Regions from separate parts of the Enterobacter chuandaensis genome, predicted to be linked through region 1. Evidence: predicted binding sites of a transcription regulator. Region 1 holds the regulator's gene; each other region holds the start of a gene.

Region 1 (4,935 bases):
CGTGGGTTGGGAAACCGTCCCCGCCTGGCCGCACCCTACCCTCTTTATTCGCGGCGGTAACTCGCCTTACGTCACCGATGCGTACCGCGACGTGCTGCTGGCGCAGTTCCCGCAGGCGCGCGCCCACGTGATTGCCGGGGCCGGACACTGGGTTCATGCAGAAAAACCTGACGCCGTACTGCGCGCCATTCGCCGCTATCTCGCTGATACTGCAAATTGATTAAAAAGAGAGCGACTGGAAGGCTGCGGGCTTCCAGTCGTTGGCGTGCCGTTTTTGGTGATGTATGATGGCGCGCTTATCGCCCGGGCATTAGCAGGGCGGCGTGTTTCCCCCGAAGTCTCAGAATCATGGCCAAAGAACAAACGGACCGTACGACACTAGATCTGTTCGCGAATGAGCGTCGACCGGGACGACCGAAAACGAATCCGCTTTCGCGCGATGAACAGCTGCGTATTAATAAACGCAATCAGCTTAAACGCGATAAAAATCGTGGGCTTAAGCGTGTCGAACTGAAGCTCAACGCCGACGCGGTCGATGCGCTTAATGAACTGGCGGAGGCGCGTAATATCAGCCGCAGCGAGCTCATTGAAGAGATGTTGATCGCCCAGCTAGAGACGTTGCGCAGCCAGGCATAAGTCTGAAAATCCCCTTTATCGCCCTTTTCATGTAGCACAGAGTGCAGTCCTGCGCGATAGCTGTTTCCGCAGGGTTGCCTGTTCTGCTATTATTGCCCTTATCCGTGGACAATTTGCGCCACCATACCATTAAGTTTCAAGAGGTTATTTTACTCATGGCAATCATCGGCATTTTCTTCGGCAGTGATACCGGCAATACCGAAAATATCGCAAAAAACATTCAGAAACAGCTCGGTAAAGACGTTGCTGATGTGCATGACATCGCCAAGAGCAGCAAAGAAGATCTCGAGGGCTATGACATCCTGCTGCTGGGTATTCCTACCTGGTACTACGGTGAAGCCCAGTGCGACTGGGATGATTTCTTCCCGACGCTGGAAGAGGTGGACTTCAACGGCAAGCTGGTTGCCCTGTTCGGTTGTGGCGATCAGGAAGACTACGCCGAGTACTTCTGTGACGCGCTGGGCACCATCCGCGACATCATTGAGCCACGCGGTGCAGCAATTGTCGGTCACTGGCCAACGGCGGGTTACCACTTTGAAGCCTCTAAAGGTCTGGCAGATGATGACCACTTCGTTGGCCTGGCCATCGATGAAGACCGTCAGCCAGAGTTGACCGCAGAGCGTGTTGAAAAATGGGTTAAGCAGGTTCGTGAAGAACTGCACCTGGATGACATTCTGAACGCCTGATTTTTTTCGCGGCGCGACTCCGGTTGCGCCCGTTTTCCAGGTAAAACCGATTAAATTAATTGCTACAAACTTTTAACTTTTTCGCCCAGACCTGTACAATGTCTCCCTGGTAAAATGTGGTTTCCATTGAGCAAGTTTGTTGGTGATACCCCATTTTTATAAGCATACTTTGCCTGAGACTTGCAGTTTTCATTTAGCCATGGCAGTTCTATAATGAGACGCATTATCCAAGGTGCATTTTCTGTCACTTCCTCCAGAAGTGAATCGTTTAGCAACAGGACAGATTCCGCATGACTGACAACAATACCGCATTAAAGAAGGCTGGCCTGAAAGTAACGCTTCCTCGGTTAAAAATCCTTGAAGTGCTTCAGGGTCCAGACAATCACCATGTCAGTGCGGAAGACCTCTATAAACGTCTTATCGACATGGGTGAAGAGATTGGGCTGGCCACCGTTTATCGCGTGCTGAACCAGTTTGATGACGCGGGCATTGTTACCCGTCATAATTTCGAAGGCGGTAAATCTGTTTTCGAACTGACCCAGCAGCAGCACCACGATCACCTGATCTGCCTCGATTGCGGCAAGGTCATTGAATTCAGCGATGATTCTATCGAAGCGCGTCAGCGTGAAATCGCAGCCCGTCATGGCATCCGCCTGACCAACCACAGCCTGTACCTTTACGGTCACTGCGCTGAAGGTGATTGCCGCGAGAATGAACACGCGCACGACGCAAAATAAGTCAGCGTTCATACTCTGAGCCAGCCGAAAGGTTGGCTTTTTTTTGCCTTTTTTGGGCAATAAAAAGCCCGGTAGCGCAGCGCCACCGGGCGTAAAGTAACTTATTTATTGTTATTGCGTATCTCGTTCCAGATCTTATCGCAACGCTTTGCGACTTCCTGATCGTTACCGGTTTTACGCGCCTGGATACAGGCCTGGTAATCCATCACGCGAATATTCTCCTGCGTTGCAAACTGCTCATGCGCTTTCTCTTTCTTCAGCACATTTAGCACGTTCTGACAGGCTTCAATTTTCTCCGGCGATCCTTCCGCACTATTAATACAGGCGCTATACGCCTCCTTCAGACGGGAGTCCTCTTTTGGCGCCTGAGTCTGCGTGCACGCCACCAGCCCTGATGCCAACAGCGCGACGATTACGATTTTTTTCATCATGTGCACTCTCCATACCGGCAGGAGTCACCCCGCCGGTGCGTTCATCAGAAGATAGTGAATGGGGCGATAACCATGAATTTCACGTCACGTTCATCCTGGAAGATGTTGCCGTAACCGCCCGCGTAGCTTGGGATATCGGAGTGGTTGTCATACTGCGTGAAGTGCAGTTTGAACATCGTGCCTTTCGCGCGGCCATCCTGCAGGGTGTAGATAGCATCCAGGCTGTAGGAGGACTCTTTCAGGCGATAGTTTGGATCGTAGTACGCATCCGGCGTAGCCATATCGGCAGGTTTTGCGTCCCAGGCGTAAGCGTAAGAAGCGCCCACTGCCCAGCCCGGCAGGTTCCAGTTTTTCAGGTCATACATGGCGCCGAAGAAGACCGCTTTTTCGCCGTCGGCGTTGAAGTCAGAGCGGTTATCCCACCAGATATCAAGACGGCCGTTAGATGAGGCATAGGTTGGGGTCATACGCTGCAGGAAGTAGCCCTGCTGCCCTTCCGCCTTCACCCATGTGCCTTCCAGGCGTAAATCAACCTGGCCAACCTTGTAGCCGAAGGTCAACGCCTGCAGCCACGCGGTGCCGTTATAAATGTCATTTACACTGCCATCGCTGACTTTATCGCGCGTACCGTAGAACTGATAGCTGGTGCTCAGCGGGCTACCGGCGATATCAAATTTGTAGCTGGCTTTAGCAAAATACTGATCGATATAGCCTTCGGCCTGGCCAAATGCGGCTTCCAGAACCAAATCGTTTTTAAAGTCGTACTTCGCGCCCAGCGAGTGGAGGTATTCGACTTTGGTTTTCTTATCGTTCTGGTAGAACTTATCCATCTCAATGTGCCACGGCGCTTTGTACTCGTTGGTCCACATATAGGAGAAGCTCAACGCACCCGCATCACCATAGTCAAAGTTAGCCCCTGCTTCTGCACCCTGGTAAGTGCCCGGCATAAAGCTCCAGTGCGGCGCTAACAGCGTCTGGCCAGTTGGCTGAATATAGCCCCCACGCGCCCAGACCGGGCCGTATTTAAATTTCGCTGCGGCCTTATAAAGGCTGATACCACTTTTATCCCCGGACCAGTCTTCATCGTAGGCTTTATTGCTGGAGGAGAACGCAATTTCGTTCGGGTGACCGCTATCGCCGTTTTCAGCCATTTCAATCGCGGTAAATGCGGCAATATCCAGACCGAACATATCGGCGGCATAGCCTGACTGGAAGTCCAGGTTGGCGTTCCAGGTAGAATGAGAGAGGTTAGTTTTGTATTTATCTTCAGTGACGTCTTTACGGTCACGCTCACGCTGCCAGTAATAAATACCGCCCGTAAGGGTAGAATCTTCGATGAAACCTGCTGCTTTCGCCTCTGGCACAACCACCAGGCCCGACATTGCTGTCACACCGGCGATAGCCAGCGCCAGCGCACTACGTTTGCCACTGAACGTACGCATAGATTATTCCTCTTTGACGAATTAAAACGCCTTAAACGGCGAAAAACAGAAAAGACCAAATGGTCAGGGGTAGTTATAAATACCCTCGAATTAACTACCGTCTTTAGGTTATTTTTCGCGACGCGAATTATCAATGCTTTTCAGTGGGCAAAAGTCAGGATTATGACGAAGTGCACATAATTGGTAGTGGTTTGTAACATTTAGCGCGAGGCGAGGTTTGGCGGGGCAAGGCGTTAATTTCTGGAGGATAAAACCGTTAAATTTCGCTAATTTCAACTTATTCCGGACTGGTGAAAATATACAAACTTTTTTTTGAAAAATAAGTAGCACCGCATTGACCTGAAATTTCAGCCAGACCTATTTTAGCTCCGCTATAACGATATGATCATTCAATAAAAAAACGCCGCAATAAGCGGCGTTTGTTTCTCATTGACCAGAGCAGCAATATTATTCGCCGATCTTCGTCCAGGTATCACGCAGGCCTACGGTGCGGTTAAATACCGGTTTTTCAGCGGTGCTGTAACGGCTGTCCAGGCAGAAGTAACCTTCACGCTCGAACTGGAACGCTTTGCCCGCTTCAGCCGCTTTAAGCGATGGCTCCGCATAACCCTGTTTGATTACCAGCGATTCCGGGTTGATGGTTGCCAGGAAGTCTTCCGCTGCGCCCGGGTTAGGCACGCTGAACAGACGATCGTACAGACGAATTTCAACCGGCAGCGCGTGGGAAGCGCTCACCCAGTGGATAACGCCTTTCACCTTGCGGCCATCCGCCGGATCTTTGCTCAGCGTTTCAGCATCATAAGAGCAGAAGATGGTGGTGATATTCCCTTCTGCATCTTTCTCTACGCGCTCGGCTTTGATGACGTAGGCGTTACGCAGACGCACTTCTTTACCCAGCACCAGACGCTTGTACTGCTTGTTGGCCTCTTCGCGGAAGTCAGCACGGTCGATCCAGATTTCACCGCTGAACGGCACGTCACGGCTTCCCATTTCCGGTTTGTTC
Region 2 (4,935 bases), 1.5 Mb from region 1:
GGCAATGGCTTACACATCCTCAACGACCGGCCCTACCGCATCACGCGTGGAGACCTGTTTTACATTCGTGCTGAAGACAAGCACTCCTACGCCTCGGTTAACGATCTGGTGTTGCAGAACGTCATCTACTGCCCTGACAGGCTCAAGCTGAATGTCGACTGGGCGGGCAACATCTCGGGCTTTCCTGGTACCAGAGGCGAACCGCACTGGCGTTTAAGCAGCAGTGGTATGGCTCAGGTGCGCCAGACCATTTCCCAGCTGGAGCAGGAGAGCCAGAAGAGCGATCCGGTGGCAAACCAGATGTCGGAGCTGCTTTTCGCCCAGCTGGTTATGACCCTCAAACGTCATCGTTACGCCACGGATAATCCCTCCGCCACCACGCAGGAAGCGCTGCTGGATAAGCTGATCGCCCGGCTTGCGGGCAGCCTGAATAAAAGCTTTGTGCTGGAGAAATTCTGCGAGCAGGAGCAGTGCAGCGAGCGCGCGCTGCGCCAGCAGTTCCGCACTCAAACGGGGATGACGGTAAACCAGTATCTGCGCCAGCTGCGCATCTGCCACGCCCAGTATCTGTTACAGCACACGGAGCTGATGGTAAGTGAAGTGGCGATGCGCTGCGGCTTTGAGGACAGTAACTACTTTTCGGTGGTGTTTAACCGCGAGGTGGCGATGACGCCGGTTCAGTGGCGTCATCGCAGTCGAAAAGCAGCGTAATCAGTTCGCCATGCCGAGGCCGACGATATTGGCCGCAATGATAATCACCACGCAGCCCAGGCTCAATACGCCAACCGGACGGCGCCCGGCATTGTTCCACTCCTTCAGCACCAACCCAACCAGCCCGCCGCACAGCACGTAGAAGCTCATGTGCAGCATCCAGCTCATATAGTCATACTGCGGCGGAATGCTGGCGTGGCCCCAGGCGTAGAAAAAGAATTGCAGATACCACATCAGGCCACCTAGCATCGACAACAGCACATTGGTGATGATCAAGGATTTTGCCAGTGAGAAATCGGCTTTTACCGACAAATCTTTCACTTTTGCCAGACGAATGAAGCAGAAGCCGAGGTTAACCAGCGCGCCGCCGCCCATGATCACCACGTAGCTTGGCAGGGCAACATACAGCGGGTCGACGCCCAGCGCCGCAGCGGCGTCGTGCATGGGTTTTGCAGCGTTCATCGCGAACGACATGCCCGCCGAGAAGATGCCGCACATCACTGCCAGCAGCAGCCCTTTCTTCAGATTAAAGTCCTCGGCTTTGATGCCCATCTTGCGCTCTTTTAGCTGGCCTGCGCGGGTGACGATCCCCACGCCGATCACCGCCACCAGCACGCCCAGCAGCGTCATTCGCCCGCCCCGGGTGTTGATCAGCACGTCGAAGTTGCCGTTGAGGATTGGCGTCATCAGGGTGCCGACGATCAGCGTAATGCCAATCGCGATACCAATACCCATCGACATGCCGAGATAGCGCATGGTCAGGCCGTAGTTGATATTGCCGATGCCCCACATCGCGCCGAACAGGAATACCGGCAGCAGGGTGGAGGCGTTGAAGGAGGAGAAGTAGCCCCAGAAATCGGGCAGCAGCATGGCGCTGATTGTCCACGGCAAAATCAGCCAGGAGACGGTACCGCCAACGGACCACATGGTTTCCCATGACCAGCCTTTCACCTTTTTGAACGGGGCATAGAAACAGGCTGCACTGGCTGCGCCTATTAAATGCCAGAAGATACCCATCGTAATCGCATGATTCATTTTTACGTCCTCATCGTTTTTATAGCCGGAGGCTTCCCCCCGACTTGATGAGTGTAAAAATTAGGCGGTTCAGGAACCTTCAGAAGGTTGCCGCACTTTTGTTCAGGATGGCAATCAGCACGTTAAGCGGGTGAGCAGACTCACAATTTTATCATTTATCAGAATCCTAATAACCTTATAAAAACTACGGCATTGATAATCATTTTCAATATCATTTAATTAACTATAATGAACCAACTGCTTACGCGGCATTAACAGCTGTGCCGCCCGACAATAATGGAGAGGATTATGAGTTATACACTGCCATCCCTGCCGTATGCCTACGACGCACTGGAACCGCATTTCGACAAGCAGACGATGGAAATCCATCACACTAAACACCACCAGACCTATGTGAACAACGCGAACGCCGCGCTGGAAAGCCTGCCAGAGTTCGCTAACCTGCCTGTTGAAGAGCTGATCACCAAACTGGACCAGCTGCCAGCAGATAAGAAAACCGTGCTGCGTAACAACGCGGGCGGTCACGCTAACCACAGCCTGTTCTGGAAAGGCCTGAAAACCGGCACCACCCTGCAGGGCGACCTGAAAGCGGCTATCGAGCGTGACTTCGGTTCTGTTGACAACTTCAAAGCGGAATTCGAAAAAGCCGCTGCAACCCGTTTCGGCTCTGGCTGGGCGTGGCTGGTTCTGAAAGGCGAAAAGCTGGCGGTCGTTTCTACCGCTAACCAGGACTCCCCGCTGATGGGTGAAGCGATCTCTGGCGCATCCGGTTTCCCAATCCTGGGTCTGGACGTGTGGGAACACGCTTACTACCTGAAGTTCCAAAACCGTCGCCCTGACTACATCAAAGCGTTCTGGGATGTGGTGAACTGGGACGAAGCAGCAGCGCGTTTCGCCGCTAAAAAATAAGGTTGCATTGACGCCTGTGAGAAGCGAGTCTGATGACTCGCTTTTTTTGTATCTGAAGGAGTAGAGATGCATTACCCGGTGAATGTGTTTACAGGCAAGGTAAGGGAGTACGACGGCAGCCGACCGAGCGCCATCGCTAAAATTCAGGTCGACGGGGAGCTGACGTTAACCGACCTTGGGCTGGCGGGTGACCAGCAGGCCGAAAAGAAAATCCACGGCGGGCCCGAGCGCGCGCTGTGCCACTATCCTCGCGAGCACTATCAGCACTGGAAAGCCGAGTTTCCTGAGCAGGCGGAACTCTTCGTTGCCCCCGCGTTTGGCGAGAATCTTTCCACCGAAGGGCTCATCGAAAAGAACGTGTTTATCGGTGATATCTACCGCTGGGGCGATGCCCTGATTCAGGTAACCCAGCCGCGCTCGCCGTGCTTCAAGCTTAACTACCATTTCGGCATTCATGACATGTCGGCTCAGATGCAAAACGCGGGTAAAACCGGCTGGCTGTACCGCGTGGTGCTGGCAGGACAGGTGTCAGCGGACGCGCCGCTTGAGCTGGCGTCGCGCCTGAGCGATGTCTCTGTTTATGACGCCTGCGCCATTGCCTGGCATATGCCGTTTGACGACGAGCAGTATCACCGCCTGCTGTCTGCGGCGGGGTTATCGACAAGCTGGACCAGAACGATGCAGAAGCGGCGTTTAAGCGGCAAAATCGAGGATAATTCGCGGCGATTGTGGGGGAAGTAACTTCCCCGCACCCCGGCCCTCTCCCCAAAGGGGCGAGGGTGAAAAGACTGCACCGAGCCGTCCCCTCTCCCCTATGGGGAGAGGGTTAGGGTGAGGGGTAAGGAAGGGTTACGAACGCTTATACAACGGCAGCCACAGCGTTAACCGTAGTCCACCCAGCGGGCTGTCGTCGGCTTTCACCCAGCCACGGTGCTGCTGCATGGCGGTTTCAACAATCGCCAGACCCAGCCCCGTGCCGCCAGACTCGCGATCGCGCGCTTCGTCGGTACGGTAGAACGGACGGAAAATCTGCTCGCGGTCTTCCGGACTCACGCCCGGGCCGTCGTCATCGACAATGACGGTGATCCCGTCTTTATCCACCGAGAATGCCACCTCAATCTTCGTATGCGAGTAGCGCAGGGCGTTACGCACGATATTCTCCAGCGCGCTTTCCAGCGTGTTGGGGTTACCGTACAGCGGCCACGGGCCCGGCGGGAAGTTGACGGTGAACGATTTACCCATCTGTTCCGCTTCGAACGCCGCGTTGTCCAGCACCTCGTGCCACAGGTGATTGGCTTTCACCGTTTCGCTCACCAGCGCGTTTTTCTGCTGATTGCGCGACATCACCAGCAGATCGTTAATCATGCTGTCCAGACGGTGCGCTTCCGTTTCAATACGCTCCAGCTCTTTGCTTTCCCCGCTGCGGCGACGCAGCAGGGCGGTGCCCAGCTGCAAGCGCGTGAGCGGAGTGCGCAGTTCGTGGGAGATGTCCGACAGCAGGCGTTGCTGGGCAGTCATCATCCGATCCAGCGCGCTCACCATCTGGTTAAAACTCGTCCCTGCGGCAAGGAACTCCTGCGGTCCAGCTTCCAGTTCCGGGTGTTGTCGCAAATTACCCTGCGCCACTTCATCGGCGGCATTCTTCAGCTTACGCGCTGGTTTCGCCAGGCTCCACGCCAGCCATAACAGCAGCGGGGAACTGACCAGCATCGTGACAATCAGCAGCAGAAGCGGACGGTCAAACAGCAGGTTGATGAAGTCGGACTGGGAACTGCTCGCAGGGCGAATCAGATAGAGCTGGTAATTATCTTCCCCATCCCGTACCGAGAAAGGACCGACCATCTCTACCCGACCATATTTCTTCTTCTGTGGGTGATCGGCGTTATCCGCCTGGCCAATAAAGTTGCGGATAATCTGCATTTCATTGCGATCGGCCCCAATCACGCGGCCTTCGCTGGTCACCAGCAGCAGGCGTTGTCCGGGCGGCGCCCACTTGTCGATAGCGCGAAACAGCCTGCGCCACCACATTAAATCGTTCGGCGGATCGTTTGCCAGCTCCGCTTCCACGTGCTGCTCGATCATCACGCCCTGACGTTGCTCACTGTCGAGCAGCTCCGTCATCTGGCGTGAGTCGAGTTTTGGCAACATCAAAACGAGCATTAAAACCAGTGCCAGCGTTAGCCAGAAGATGGCGAAGATGCGGGCGGTTAAGCTGCCTATCATGAAGCGGAAACCATCAGATAACCGCGTCCACGCAGGGTTTTAAACCATGGGTGACCG
Region 3 (4,935 bases), 1.8 Mb from region 1:
TTTAGCAACTTTGAGAACGATGGTGTTTGTTTTTTCCATCGCAGTAGACGCTTTTTCAGAAACGTGCGGTGCGCGAAGCACCTTCAGCAGACGTTCTTCACGAATCATGCCAGCATCTCCTCAACTTGCTTAACAGCATCAGCAGTCATTACGACTTTGTCGAAGGCGATCAGGCTAACCGGGTCGATACCAGTCGCATCGCGTACGTCAACCTTGTGCAGGTTACGTGCGGCCAGGAACAGGTTCTCGTCCAGCTCACCGGTGATGATCAGCACATCTTCCAGAGCCATGTCTTTCAGTTTCTGTGCCAGCAGCTTAGTTTTAGGCGCTTCAACAGAGAACTTCTCGACAACGATCAGACGATCCTGACGTACCAGTTCGGACAGGATGCTTTTCAGCGCGCCGCGGTACATCTTTTTGTTAACTTTTTGACTGTGGTCCTGTGGACGCGCAGCGAAGGTCACGCCACCTGAACGCCAGATCGGGCTCTTGATAGAACCTGAACGCGCACGGCCGGTACCTTTCTGGCGCCATGGCTTTTTGCCAGAACCAGTTACTTCAGCACGAGTCTTCTGAGCACGAGTACCCTGACGAGCACCAGCTGCATAAGCAACAACAACCTGGTGAACCAGCGCTTCGTTGAAATCACGACCGAAGGTAGTTTCGGAAACAGTCAGCGCGCTCTGCGCGTCTTTCAATACTAATTCCATTGCTATCCCCTTACGCCTTCACAGCTGGTTTAACGATCAGGTCGCTACCGGTTGCACCCGGGACCGCACCTTTAACCAGCAGCAGGTTGCGCTCAGCGTCAACACGTACTACGTCCAGGCTCTGAACGGTTACACGTTCGTTACCCAGCTGACCTGCCATTTTCTTGCCTTTGAACACTTTGCCCGGAGTCTGGTTCTGACCGATAGAACCCGGAACGCGGTGAGACAAGGAGTTACCGTGAGTAGCGTCCTGGGTACGGAAGTTCCAGCGCTTAACGGTACCAGCAAAACCTTTACCTTTAGAGGTACCGGTTACGTCAACTTTTTTAACGTCAGCAAACAGCTCAACGCTAATGTCCTGACCTACGGTGAACTCTTCGCCTTCAGCAAGACGGAATTCCCACAGACCACGGCCAGCTTCTACGCCAGCTTTAGCGAAGTGACCCGCTTCTGGTTTGGTTACACGGTTAGCTTTTTTAGCACCAGTGGTAACCTGAATAGCGCGGTAGCCATCGTTAGCCAGATCTTTAACCTGAGTAACGCGGTTTGCTTCAACTTCGATTACGGTTACTGGGATAGAAACGCCATCTTCAGTGAAGATGCGGGTCATACCCACTTTTTTACCGACTAAACCAATCATTGTTTCAACCTCTCAATCGCTCGATGACCTGATTAACCCAGGCTGATCTGCACGTCTACACCGGCAGCCAGATCCAGACGCATCAGAGCATCAACGGTTTTCTCAGTTGGCTCAACGATGTCAACCAGACGCTTGTGAGTGCGGATTTCGTACTGATCGCGCGCGTCTTTGTTAACGTGCGGGGAGATCAGAACGGTGAAGCGCTCTTTGCGGGTCGGCAGCGGGATCGGACCACGGACTTGCGCACCAGTGCGCTTAGCAGTCTCGACGATTTCCGCGGTTGATTGATCGATCAGACGATGATCAAACGCTTTAAGGCGGATACGGATTCTTTGGTTCTGCATGAGACCAGAGCTCCAATTATTTTATAAACGAAAATGATTACTCCTCAAACCCATTACGATTGATGGGAGAGTGTAACCGTTCTTACGTAGCTCCCCAATTGGGAGCATTGTTGAGTAACAAAATGAGCTACTCTGGTTCTGATTGAACCCGCCGTCAATTACGACAAGCCCGCGCATTATACGTAAATCAGAGAAAGACGCAAGTGCCGTTTATAAATTAAGCGTCAAAGGCATGATATGCGTAAGGCTGCGCAACTTTTTTCGCAATGTAACCTTCCCCGACGCTTTGTTGGAAGGCTCTACGCAATTGTTGGTTTTGTACATTGCCGGATAAGCAGATTATGGCGAGGATGCGCTCAAACCCGTTTGAGGCCTTTTCCATGCTAACTACCCTCCCCTTTCTGCTGATCTATTTTTCGCTGACGGTCTTCCTCGTACATGCCGATCTTCGCCATGGTTTACTTCCCGATAAATTTCTCTGCCCGCTACTATGGGCGGGTCTGCTCTTTCAGCTCTATGTCCATCCTGATTTTCTGCCGAGTGCGGTGGTGGGTGCGATGGCAGGATATGTCGGTTTTGCCATTATTTACTGGGGCTATCGGTTTATCTGCCGGCGGGAAGGGATGGGATACGGTGATGTGAAGTATCTGTCAGCACTGGGCGCGTGGCATGGGTGGTGCATACTTCCAACGCTGGCGTTACTCGCCGCGCTGATGGCACTTCTTTGCATTCTTAGCTTTTCGTTTCTCAACCCAGATAAGGAGGTATTAAAAAACCCACTGCCTTTTGGGCCATTTCTGGCAGCAGCGGGTTTATGCGTTGGCTGGGAAAACCTGATTAGCTTTCCACTTTGATCTGCGATTGTAGATAGTTCTGCAGCCCAATTTTGCTAATGAGATCCAGTTCGGTTTCCAGCCAGTCGATGTGGCCTTCTTCATCGGCAAGGATCTGGATCATCATATCACGGCTAACATAGTCATGGACGCTGTCAGCATAAGCAATGGCTTCACGCAGATCTTTCGCACCTTCCAGCTCCAGCCGGAGGTCAGAACGCAGCATCTCTTCGACATCCTCACCGATGCCCAGCTTGCCGAGATCCTGCAGGTTTGGGATGCCTTCAAGGAATAAGATACGCTCGATGTATTTATCGGCGTGTTTCATCTCATCAATGGACTCATGATATTCAACATCGTTGAGGCGAGTCAGCCCCCAGTTTTTGAACATTCTTGCATGAAGAAAATACTGGTTGATTGCGACAAGCTCATTTCCCAATAATTTATTGAGATAACTTATGATTTTAACATCACCTTTCATTATATAGTCCCTCCGCTTCCACTCATTGAAGCGTAGATCGGGCTACGGGGATGTCAAAAAAAAGATGGGCGCTTAGGCGATCTCTTTGTATTCCGGGATCTGCATCAGTTCGTCCTGCATAATCTCACGCGCTGCGCGAACGCATTTACCGCATTGATTTCCCACTGGAACAAACTTGCGAAGCTGCTGGAATGACTGTGGCTGAAACTGGCGAACGGCCTGACGTATTTTTTTGTCGCTTACACCATTACATAAACAAACGTACATAGAGACTCCCGTTCAAAATATGCGCAAAGTGTAAGTGAGAATGGTTATGATTACAATAGCACAGGCGCTGGAATACGGGGCGGGAGAAGACAAAAAATGCGAATTTTTATGACAATGATTCAGCGACAGAAAACAAAAAAGGACGCCGAAGCGTCCTTTTTTAATTCAGGGATAATTAATTAACCCAGAACTTTAGCAACAACGCCCGCGCCAACGGTACGGCCGCCTTCACGGATTGCGAAACGCAGACCGTCGTCCATCGCGATTGGGTGGATCAGAGTCACAACCATCTTGATGTTGTCGCCTGGCATTACCATCTCAACGCCTTCTGGCAGTTCGATGGTACCGGTCACGTCAGTTGTACGGAAGTAGAACTGTGGACGGTAGCCTTTGAAGAACGGAGTATGACGGCCGCCTTCGTCTTTGGACAGAATGTACACTTCAGATTCGAACTTGGTGTGTGGCTTGATTGAGCCTGGCTTCGCCAGAACCTGACCACGTTCGATTTCTTCACGTTTGATACCACGCAGCAGAACACCAACGTTCTCACCAGCACGGCCTTCGTCCAGCAGTTTGCGGAACATTTCAACGCCAGTACAGGTAGACTTCGCAGTCTCTTTGATACCAACGATTTCAACTTCTTCGCCAACTTTGATGATACCGCGCTCTACACGACCGGTAACAACGGTACCACGACCGGAGATGGAGAATACGTCTTCGATTGGCAGCAGGAATGGCTTGTCAATCGCACGCTCTGGTTCTGGGATGTAAGAATCCAGGAAGCCAGCCAGTTCGATGATTTTCGCTTCCCACTCTGCGTCGCCTTCCAGCGCTTTCAGCGCGGAACCGCGAACGATTGGAGTGTCGTCGCCTGGGAAATCGTACTGAGACAGCAGTTCACGAACTTCCATCTCTACCAGTTCCAGCAGCTCTTCGTCATCAACCATGTCGCATTTGTTCAGGAACACGATGATGAAAGGAACGCCAACCTGACGACCCAGCAGGATGTGCTCACGAGTCTGAGGCATTGGGCCGTCAGTCGCAGCAACAACCAGGATCGCGCCGTCCATCTGCGCAGCACCGGTGATCATGTTTTTAACATAGTCGGCGTGGCCTGGGCAGTCTACGTGTGCGTAGTGGCGAGTCGGGGTGTCGTACTCAACGTGAGAGGTGTTGATGGTGATACCACGAGCTTTTTCTTCTGGCGCGTTATCGATCTGGTCGAATGCACGAGCAGAACCACCGTAGGTTTTAGCCAGAACGGTAGTGATTGCAGCGGTCAGGGTAGTTTTACCATGGTCAACGTGGCCGATAGTACCAACGTTGACGTGCGGTTTTGTACGTTCAAATTTTTCTTTAGACACGGCTATATTCCTTACTATAGTGCTCTCCCCTCTGGAGAGAGCACGGGACTTAGGTTTTAATCCTGTGGATTAATTACTTACCACGGGCTTCAATAACGGCCTGAGCAACGTTGTTAGGCGCATCATCATACTTCAGGAATTCCATAGTGTATGATGCACGACCTTTGGTCAGAGAACGCAGCTGAGTTGCATATCCGAACATTTCAGACAGCGGAACTTCAGCGTGGATCTTAACGCCAGTTACTTCGGATTCCTGACCACGCAGCATACCGCGACGACGGCTCAAGTCACCGATA

What was found. The regulator Fur, encoded in region 1, represses iron uptake genes when iron is present. The targets are predictions, from matches to a motif close to ATAATAATGAGAACNACTATCAA.
Region 2: sodA (superoxide dismutase [Mn]) is a predicted target of Fur. The motif match lies at 1,939-1,961, and genes of this name have one in related genera.
Region 3: bfd (bacterioferritin-associated ferredoxin) is a predicted target of Fur. The motif match lies at 3,310-3,332, and genes of this name have one in related genera.

What each region holds. Positions count from the first base shown of each region.
Region 1 covers NZ_CP097173.1:1,368,061-1,372,995, reverse strand. Annotated here, with positions in the region: gene ybfF (esterase) at 1-220, shown strand, start outside; gene ybfE (LexA regulated protein) at 349-636, shown strand; gene fldA (flavodoxin FldA) at 792-1,322, shown strand; gene fur (ferric iron uptake transcriptional regulator) at 1,613-2,059, shown strand; gene chiQ (ChiQ/YbfN family lipoprotein) at 2,161-2,487, opposite strand; gene chiP (chitoporin ChiP) at 2,535-3,932, opposite strand; gene glnS (glutamine--tRNA ligase) at 4,380-4,935, opposite strand, start outside.
Region 2 covers NZ_CP097173.1:4,557,476-4,562,410, reverse strand. Annotated here, with positions in the region: gene rhaR (HTH-type transcriptional activator RhaR) at 1-711, shown strand, start outside; gene rhaT (L-rhamnose/proton symporter RhaT) at 712-1,746, opposite strand; gene sodA (superoxide dismutase [Mn]) at 2,035-2,655, shown strand; gene yiiM (6-hydroxyaminopurine reductase) at 2,722-3,396, shown strand; gene cpxA (envelope stress sensor histidine kinase CpxA) at 3,505-4,878, opposite strand; gene cpxR (envelope stress response regulator transcription factor CpxR) at 4,875-4,935, opposite strand, start outside.
Region 3 covers NZ_CP097173.1:4,220,811-4,225,745, forward strand. Annotated here, with positions in the region: gene rplW (50S ribosomal protein L23) at 1-108, opposite strand, end outside; gene rplD (50S ribosomal protein L4) at 105-710, opposite strand; gene rplC (50S ribosomal protein L3) at 721-1,350, opposite strand; gene rpsJ (30S ribosomal protein S10) at 1,383-1,694, opposite strand; gene MX657_RS20395 (prepilin peptidase) at 2,075-2,548, shown strand; gene bfr (bacterioferritin) at 2,532-3,008, opposite strand; gene bfd (bacterioferritin-associated ferredoxin) at 3,081-3,275, opposite strand; gene tuf (elongation factor Tu) at 3,455-4,639, opposite strand; gene fusA (elongation factor G) at 4,713-4,935, opposite strand, start outside.